2 regions of the Syntrophobotulus glycolicus DSM 8271 genome follow, and region 1 is predicted to be linked to the other one. Evidence: predicted binding sites of a transcription regulator. Region 1 holds the regulator's gene; the other holds the start of a gene.
The links. Region 1 encodes HrcA, which represses chaperone genes, less so after heat shock. Its sites were predicted from a motif close to TGTTAGCACTCNNNNNNNNNGAGTGCTAACA; they were not measured.

Region 1 (4,974 bases):
AGGGGAAGAAACGGATGAAGCAGGTTGGCAGTGTGGAAATTCCTCAGGATGCTTTTATGGCCGTACTGAAAATGGACGACTGAATATTCAGGAACGGGCGGAGGGACAAGTGATGACTGCCTTGTATGTACATGTTCCGTTTTGTGTAAAAAAGTGTCCGTATTGTGCTTTTTATTCCGTTGCTCTGGCCCCGAACGGGAAAGAGGACAAAAACAGAAGTGTCTTGATCCGTAAATATTTGGAGGGTATACGGAAGGAAATTTCTCTGCGCAGACAGGATGCCCCGGGCGGGGTATCTTCTCTTTTTATTGGGGGAGGAACACCGTCGGTGCTGGATGAAGGGGAATTAAAGGAATTGCTTATTCTGATCGGGGAAATAGCCGGCCGGAACGACGGAAGAACAGAGAGGACCATAGAATGCAATCCGGGAACAATCAACGAAAAGAAAGCGCAAATTTTGCAGGCCTTTGGGATCAACCGGGTTTCTCTGGGGGTACAGGCTTTAGATGACGGCTTTTTAAAGGAGATCGGGAGAATTCACGGGGTCAAACAAGTGGAAGAGGCGGTTAAAATCATTCGTGGAGCGGGAATCGATAATCTAAACCTGGATTTGATGTTCGGATTGCCGGGACAGACAATGGAAAAGTGGTTTGAGACTCTGGAAAAAGCGATAGCCTTTAAGCCTCAGCATCTTTCTCTCTATGCCCTGACTTTGGAAGAGGAAACACCTTTCGGCCGGGAATACGGTTCTGACGGCGCCGGCAAAGCCAATGTCTGTCTGCCGGACGATGATCTGCAGGCCGATATGTATGAGGGAGCGGTTGAACTTCTGGAAACAGCGGGATATGCCCGCTATGAAATATCGAACTTTGCGCTCCCCGGTTATGAGTGCCGGCACAATTTGTCCTATTGGCGGGGGGATCAATATCTTGGGCTTGGTCCGGGGGCCGTATCCTGCTTAAAAGGAGTAAGAAGTAAAAATATAGACAGCCTCGATCAGTATAATTTGAACCTGGCAGAGGGCTATGCCCGGCAGGCTCAAGCAGAAGACCGGGAATACCTGACGGAGGAGCAAATGATTTCTGAATTCATGATGCTGGGATTGAGGACGGCTGAAGGGATTGCTTTTGAAACATTTTACGGAAAATTTCAACGCAATATAGAGGATATTTATAGAGAATTTTTGGCAGAATATATGCAAAAAGGGTACCTGTTAGCCGATCATGGAAGGTTAAAGCTGAACCCTCAATATTTTTTTGTGGCGAATGCTGTTCTGACAAAGTTTATGCTTTGAATCTTTGCAAAAAGCCTTGACAATATTTTACCTTCATGCTAATGTATGGTCAGAATTAGCACTCACCAAATGAGAGTGCTAACAAGATGCGGGTGGTCAAGATGGGAATGGATGAAAGAAAACAAAAAATTTTACGGGCCATTATTCAGGATTATATTGCGACGGCCGAACCTGTGGGATCAAGGACAATTTCCCGCAAATTTGATCTTGGAGTATCACCGGCCACGATTCGCAATGAAATGGCTGATTTGGAAGATATGGGTTTTATTGAACAGCCGCATACTTCTGCGGGAAGGGTTCCTTCCGATTCCGGCTACCGCTACTATGTGGATTATTTGCTGGAACCGCTCTCCCTGACAACCGAGGATAAAGACCGGATTAATCATGAGATTTCCGGCAGGATCAATGAGGTTGAGGAAGTCATCGAGTATACAGGCAAGCTTATTTCTCAGATCACAAGCCTGACCAGTCTGGTTCTTGGGCCCAAAAGAAAAAATAAGGCCTTGAAAAAGATTTACTTTCTGCCCTATGAAGAAGGAAAAGCCATTATGGTGACAGTGAAGGATAACGGGACGGTAGAGAATGATCTGATCGATTTGGATGAAGATACTTCCCTGGAAGATCTTCAGATGCTGGCGAATCTTTTCAATGAAAAGATCAGCGGCGCTCCGGTAAGCAACCTGAAGCAGGGGATCTTGCAAGAGATCTATAGCGCGCTTTCTCAAAAAAGAAGGATGATTGATTCCATGCTGGGCATTCTGGAAAGAACGCTTGTTGACGAGAAGGAAGGACCAAAGGACAGGGTGTATCTGGGAGGTACGCTCAATATGCTGAACCAGCCTGAATTTCAGGATATGGATAAGCTCCGCTCCTTATTTGGTGTTTTCGAAGAAAACAAGAAGTTGAAGACTTTGCTGAAGCAGGACCAGGAAGGGGTCCAGATATCGATTGGTTTGGAAAATGAGGAGCAGATCCTGCGCAACTGCAGCATCATCTCCGCGACATACCATATTAATGGCCGGCAGATCGGTTCCATAGGGGTTCTCGGTCCGACGAGGATGGATTATCAAAAAACCATTACGATCGTGGACTATATGACCCATTATCTTACCGAGCTTCTGACGGAAGGGCATCGTTGAAAAATGAGTAACAAGGAGGCAGGTTGTTCAATGAGTGAAGAAAAGAGAAAAGATCCCGAATCATTAAACAACGAGGATGCAGCTGAAAGACCAGAATCTGATTTTCCTGAGGAATTCAGGGTTGAATTAGAGGAATACAAAAGCAAATCTGAAGAATATTATGAAATGCTGCAGAGGATGAAAGCAGAATTCGATAATTTTCGCAAAAGAACGCAAAAGGAGAAGGAGGAGAATGCCAAGTACGCATCTGAAGAGGTGATTGTTTCTCTCCTGCCGGTACTGGATAATTTGGAAAGGGCGATAGAGTCATCTAAAGTCAACCGCGATTTTGATACATTTTCACATGGAGTGGATATGATTCTGCGTCAATTCGTGAAGGTTATGGAAGGTCACGGTTTGGCGGCGATTGAGGCTCTGGGCCGCGATTTTGACCCCAATTTGCATGAAGCGTTAATCCAGGAAGAATCGGAGCATGACGAGAATATTATTTTGGAGGAGCTGCAGAAAGGTTATCTGCTGAAAGAAAAAGTCATCCGGCCCAGCATGGTTAAGGTATCGAAATAAGGATAAAATTCCGGGAAGCAAGAGGAAGATTCAATCCATTCAGGCTTTTGGGCCTGGCGATGAAAAAAGGAGGAAACTAAAAAATGAGTAAAGTAATCGGTATCGACCTGGGGACAACAAATTCATGTGTAGCAGTCCTTGAAGGTGGCGAGCCTGTCGTTATTGCCAATGCTGAGGGGTCCAGAATTACTCCTTCGGTAGTTGGTTTTTCTAAAACGGGAGAGAGACTGGTCGGTCAGGTGGCAAAACGTCAGGCGGTTTCCAATGCGGAAAACACGGTGATTTCCATTAAGAGACACATGGGCTCTGATTATAAGGTTACTTTGAGCGGCAAGGCCTATACCCCGCAAGAAATTTCCGCAATGATTCTCCAAAAACTGAAAACGGATGCCGAGGCATATCTGGGAGGACAGGTCAAACAGGCAATCATCACTGTTCCGGCTTATTTCACAGATTCCCAGCGTCAGGCCACGAAAGACGCCGGTACGATCGCCGGACTGGAAGTATTGCGTATCATCAATGAACCGACAGCCGCCGCGCTGGCCTATGGTCTGGATAAAGAAAAAGATCAGACGGTACTGGTCTATGACCTTGGCGGCGGGACCTTCGATGTGTCCATACTGGAGCTCAGCCAGGGGATGGTAGAAGTTAAGGCAACCAGCGGGAACAACAATCTGGGCGGAGATGATTTTGACCAGAGGATCATGGACTACATTGTGGTCGAATTCAAAAAACAAAATGGAGTGGACCTGTCGAAGGACCGCATGGCTATGCAGCGCTTGAAGGAAGCGGCAGAAAAAGCCAAGATTGAACTTTCCGGTGTCAGCCAGACCAACATTAACCTGCCTTTTATTACCATGTCGGCTGAAGGCCCCTTGCACCTTGATCTGAATGTCGCCAGAGCCAAATTTGAAGAGCTGGTCGCTGATCTGATTGAATCTACTCTGGGACCAACCCGTCAGGCCATGGAAGATGCCAAATTGGGCTTCAACGATCTTGACCAGATTATTCTGGTCGGCGGTTCTACCCGTATTCCGGCAGTCCAGGAGGCAATTAAGAGAATCAGCGGGAAAGAGCCTCATAAGGGTGTAAATCCCGATGAAGTTGTGGCGCTGGGAGCGGCGGTTCAGGGCGGTGTGCTTTCCGGAGAGATGAAGGATATTGTTTTGGTTGATGTTGCCCCGCTTTCCCTTGGGATTGAGACGATGGGCGGTGTGTTTACCAGAATTATTGAACGCAATACCACGATCCCCACAACAAAATCCCAAATTTTCTCTACCGCTGCAGACAGCCAAACAACTGTGGATATCCATGTTTTGCAGGGTGAACGTGAAATGGCCTCATACAACAAAACACTGGGACGTTTTCAGCTTAGCGGTATTCCTCCTGCTCCGCGCGGGGTTCCCCAGATTGAGGTTAAATTTGATATCGATGTAAACGGGATTGTGCATGTTTCTGCGAAAGATATGGCGACAGGCAATGAACAGAAGGTCTCCATCACGGCTTCAGCAGGTCTGAATAAAGAAGAAATCGAAAAAATGCGTAAAGATGCCGAATCTCACGCCGAAGAGGATAAGAAGCAACGGCAAACCATTGATGCCAAAAATGAGGCTGATTCTCTGGCTTATCAGGCGGAAAAAACCCTTAAAGATTTTGAGGGCAAAGGAGACCAGGCAGAACGAGACAATATTCAAAAGGCCGCTGAAGAATTAAAAAGTGTGGCGGGCAGTGATAACCTGGAAGAAATCAAAGCAAAATCCGAAGCTTTGACTAAGGTTCTCTATCCTTATATCGAAAAAATGTATCAACAGAGCGGCGGCGCCCAGGGGGCTGCCGGACCGGAGGCCGCTGCGGGTCAGGGAGCTGAACAGCAGGCAAAAAGCCAAGGCAAGGCTGACGACAATGTTGTCGATGCCGAATATACCGAGGTGGACAAAGACCAATAAGATGAAGACCGGTTTGCTCAAAAATAATCTC
Region 2 (4,974 bases), 220 kb from region 1:
CGGGTGCAGAAGATGAGCAGTGTCTATGGGACCCTCAATGAAATATTGGTCAAACTGTTTAATCAGATCCCTAATATCGAGGAAAAATCGTTAAGATGTGAGAAATTCAAAAACTTGTCCATCACTGAAATACATATTATCGAAGTTATTGGAATAGGTGAACCCCGGAATATGTCTTCGGCAGCTAAAGATTTGGACATTACGATAGGGACATTGACCATTGCGGTCAATAATCTTGTGCGCAAAGGCTATGTTCAGAGAGCGAAGAGTGAGGAAGACCGCAGGATCGTCTTGCTTTCTCTGACTGAAAAAGGCTTAGCCGTATACCAGCGGCATGCGGATTTTCACAAGGATATGATTAATACAACAATGAATAAACTGTCAGAGGAAGAAATGAACGTTTTGATTTTAGCCCTGGAAAATATTAATGAATATTTCAGGGAGAAATATGAGCTGACAAAAATAAAAAATAATGATTAGAGGCCAGAACCAGTGAAGAATGTCCAATAAAAAATCAGGAGATGTTCGGAGGTAAAAATGGGAGTAAAAATTTTGACGGACAGCACTTGTGATCTGCCGAAAGACTTAGCCCGGGAATTAGGAATCACAATCGTTCCTTTGAGAGTCTTATTTGGAGAAGAGTCTTTTCTGGACGGGGAAGAGATCACATCAGAAGAGTTTTTCACGAAGATGGCTCAGGCGGAAAAACTGCCGACGACAGCTCAGGTGAATCCCAGTCAGTTTATTGAAGAGTTCACCAAAATGATTGATCAGGGTGATGAGGTCATTGGAATATTTATTGCGGCCGCTCTGAGCGGTACTTATAACTCGTCTTTAATTGCCCGGGACACCATAGGCAGGGGAAAAATCGAGTTGATTGATTCCCATACGGCGAGTTTCGGCTTGGGATTGCTGGTTATTGAAGCGGCCAGAATGGCGCAGAAAGGCAAATCCTTTGAGGAAATTGCGGCCCGGCTGGAAACGGCCAGGGACAAAGTGAACTTTTACGCGATTTTGGACACCCTGGAAAACTTGGTCAAGGGTGGCAGGCTGACAGCGACTATGGCTGCAAATCTGCTTGGCGTCAAACCGATTGTTTCAGTAGCGGACAGTACGGTTTCCATGGTCGGCAAAGCAAGGGGACAGAAAAAAGCTTTTGCCTGGGTAATCGAGGACCTCAAAAATAAGGGAATCGATCTTGAGGGTCGGACGGTTGCCCTGGCCCATGGCGTAAATAAAGAGAGTCTGATGGATTTTCAGGAAGTTCTTTTTAAAGAATACAAGATCGGAGAAGTGATTATTTTTGAACTAGGTGCTGTGATTGGGACTCATTTAGGAGCAGGTTGTGTAGGATTAGGTGTAATCATGTGATGATCTTTTGGTATAATATCATTCAGGGATAATCTTATTCAGGTGTCCTCCTGAAACCTCAAGAGATTCTGGCAATGAAAGGCAGGGACAGTCATGGAAAAGCTGATAATGTACACACTTCCTTTATGTCCGATTTGTTTTCAGGCTAAGCAATTCTTGAAAAATAAGGGTGTTGCTTTTGAGGAGAAAAAGGTGATTCATTCCTCTGTTTTCAAAGAAATGAGGAAAATAACAAATTCCCTCAGGGTACCGGTGATGAAAGTGGGGGATGAAGTCCTTTCAGGATTTAACCGGAAAAAATACCAGCAGGCTTTTTCTTCGTATGACATTAATCATCCGGAGAAAGAATGAACAGGATTGAAGATGATTGGGATAAGTCTGAAACTAAGCTGCAGATGACGGGACTGCTTCTTGTGGGAGGAAACAGCTCAAGGATGGGGAGGGACAAGGCTTTTCTGGAAATCAGGGGAATACCGGTGCTCAAGAAAAGCTTGAAGGTATTATCCGGTGTCTTTGCCGAAGTATTAATCAGTGCCCGGGATGGTGAAATGTATGAAGAGTTTGGGTTTAAGGTCGTTAAGGACCTGTTTCCCGGAAAAGGACCTTTATCCGGGATATACTCTGGTTTGCAGGCGTCAAATTACAATTATGTTTTTGCAGCGGCCTGTGATATGCCATTTCTGAGCCCTGAGGCGATCATCAAACTGGCTGGGGAGACCGAGGACTATGACCTTGTCATGCCGTATGCTTCCGGAAGGCTGCATCCGCTGCATGCTTTTTATCATCAGAGACTGCAGGGAACAGCGTTTAAGCATCTCAGGGAAGGCAGACTGAGCCTGAGCGCACTGGCCGGCGAATCCAACACGAAGATATTCCGGTTTGAGGAGTATGCCGGTTCATTAACCAATGTGAATACCCCGGAGGAATGGAATGAAATCAGAAATCATATGGAGAGGATGAAGGAAGATGAAGAAAATTGAAGCGGTGATCAGACCAAATAAACTGGAGGAGGTTGAAAAGGCTCTTGCAGAAATGGGCGTAAGCGGAATCACAATTTCTCAAGTTTTGGGCTGGGGGAGACAAAAAGGGAGCACGACGGAAATTTATCGAGGCAAAGAGTTCAAAACCCGTTTATTAAATAAAATCAAGCTTGAAACTGTTGTTCCGGAAGAAGACAGCCAAAAAGTCAAGGAATTGATTATGAAGATTGCCGGAACAGGGAATGTCGGGGACGGGGTAATCTGGATTTCACCTGTTGAGGAGCTTACCCGTATTCGTACCGGTGAACAGGAGAAATAAGCTGCCGAGAGCAAGAAGGAGGGGAAGGTATGCTGACTAAGGCCTATTCCCCTGAGCAGGCGGGCTTCGGTAAGCTGGAAGACGGGCGGGATGTCGTGATCCTCTATGTGAAGGAATTTGCCGAACAGATTGCCGGTGTCAAAAACTCAGGGCTATCAAAATATACCTATAACTGGTTTTCGACTGAAAATGGAGACTCCTATGTCGTCCAGTTCAAGTGGGACAATGGAGTCGATATGGCCGTCAGGTTTAATTCCCAGCATTTTAAGCTGATCGCTCATTTCATGGAACCCCGGGACATGATCATTACGGCTAAACCAATTTCCGACCTGGTGTCGGCGGCTCAAGAAAAGAATACTGATTTTCTGGAATTTGATGAGGTTTTAACCTTCAGCGGAGTAACGTTTTCTTTAGCCGGAGCGAATAAATTTCCTCATTAAAGGCAATTAATATAGAAGTACGGAAAATTAAGGTTTTGATACCGATTATTATTAGGTATAGTAATCTTAAGGAAAATGAAGAAATATTAAGTAATCGTGGTATATTCTTAAATAATAGTGCTTGGGTAGATTTGCATAAGATCATATCCTTGCATATTATTATACCTAGGTGTTAGCACTCGATCAAGATGAGTGCTAACAATATCAAAACATGATAATATTTAAGGAGGGAAATCTCAATATGAAACTTAGACCACTGGCCGACAGGGTCATCATCAAAGCTGTTCCATCAGAGGAAAGAACAAAGAGCGGTATTATTATGCCCGATACTGCCAAAGAAAAGCCCCAGGAAGGGGAAATCATTGCAGTAGGTCCGGGGAGAATTGAAAAGGGTGAAAGAATCGCTGTTGATGTTCAAGTCGGAGACAAAGTCATTTATTCCAAATACGCAGGAACCGAAGTCAAATTTGACGGGGAAGAATATCTGATTCTGCGTGAATCAGACATTCAGGCTGTCATCGGCTAAATGGAACTGTTTAAGTGAAGAAGATGAGCCTGGTTCAGGCTATTTATCATTAGGAGGTTAATTATTGTGGCTAAGCAAATTAGTTTTAATGAAGAAGCCCGCCATTCTCTTGAGCGCGGTGTAAATAAGCTGGCGGAAGCAGTCCGTGTAACCCTTGGTCCCAAGGGACGCAATGTAGTATTGGACAAAAAATTCGGATCACCGCTGATCACAAACGATGGGGTGACGATTGCCCGTGACATCGAATTGGAAGATCCATTTGAAAATATGGGTGCTCAATTATTGAAAGAAGTCGCAACCAAGACCAATGATGTGGCAGGCGACGGAACGACGACCGCGACAGTGCTTGCTCAGGCGATCATTCGTGAAGGCCTGAAAAATGTTGCTGCCGGTGCTAATCCTATGGAAATCAAACGGGGTATTGAAAAAGCTGTTGAGGTGGTTGTGGCCGATATCAAATCCAATGCCAAAACAGTGGAAAGCAAAGATGCGATTGCCCAGGTTGCTTCGATTTCCGCTGGGGATTCGACGATTGGTGAGCTGATTGCCCAAGCTATGGAAAAAGTAGGCAAAGATGGTGTCATTACGGTTGAAGAAGCCAAAGGGATGACGACTGAGCTGGAAGTTGTAGAGGGAATGCAGTTTGATCGTGGTTATACCTCTGCTTATATGATCACCGATACTGATAAAATGGAAGCTGTACTCAATGATCCTTACATTTTGATCACCGACAAAAAGATCAGTGCGATTCAGGACATCCTCCCTGTACTGGAAAAGGTTGTCCAGTCGGGGAAAGCCCTTCTGGTCATTGCTGAGGATGTTGAAGGGGAGGCCCTTGCCACACTGGTTGTCAATAAGCTTCGCGGCACCTTTACCGCGGTTGCGGTTAAAGCTCCCGGTTTCGGCGACCGTCGTAAAGCTATGCTCGAAGATATCGCCACATTGACCGGAGGTCAGGTCATTACCGAAGACCTGGGCCTGAAACTTGAGAATACGACTTTGGATATGCTGGGACGCTGCCGTCAGGTCCGTGTCAACAAAGAAGAAACCACTATTGTTGACGGAGCGGGCGAGAACGCGGCGATTACAGGCAGAGTTGAAGTCATCAAGAAACAGATTGAGGAAACAACTTCTGATTTTGACCGTGAAAAGCTGCAGGAACGCCTGGCTAAGCTTTCAGGCGGTGTTGCCGTAATTCAGGTCGGCGCAGCGACTGAAACTGAAATGAAAGAAAAGAAACTGCGCATTGAAGACGCTTTGGCGGCAACTCGCGCAGCTGTAGAAGAAGGTATTGTTTCCGGCGGAGGCACAACTTATGCTGATGCGATTCCCGCACTG

Region 2: the regulator HrcA is predicted to act here: its motif matches at 3,281-3,311, upstream of groES (co-chaperone GroES).

The regions. Positions count from the first base shown of each region.
Region 1 is NC_015172.1:2,476,543-2,481,516, reverse strand. Features, by position in the region: gene lepA (translation elongation factor 4) at 1-83, shown strand, start outside; gene hemW (radical SAM family heme chaperone HemW) at 113-1,294, shown strand; gene hrcA (heat-inducible transcriptional repressor HrcA) at 1,396-2,433, shown strand; gene grpE (nucleotide exchange factor GrpE) at 2,464-2,997, shown strand; gene dnaK (molecular chaperone DnaK) at 3,081-4,943, shown strand.
Region 2 is NC_015172.1:2,695,268-2,700,241, reverse strand. Features, by position in the region: gene SGLY_RS13470 (MarR family winged helix-turn-helix transcriptional regulator) at 13-480, shown strand; gene SGLY_RS13465 (DegV family protein) at 538-1,371, shown strand; gene SGLY_RS13460 (glutaredoxin family protein) at 1,465-1,722, shown strand; gene mobA (molybdenum cofactor guanylyltransferase) at 1,719-2,351, shown strand; gene SGLY_RS13450 (P-II family nitrogen regulator) at 2,338-2,670, shown strand; gene SGLY_RS13445 (hypothetical protein) at 2,700-3,110, shown strand; gene groES (co-chaperone GroES) at 3,352-3,636, shown strand; gene groL (chaperonin GroEL) at 3,703-4,974, shown strand, end outside.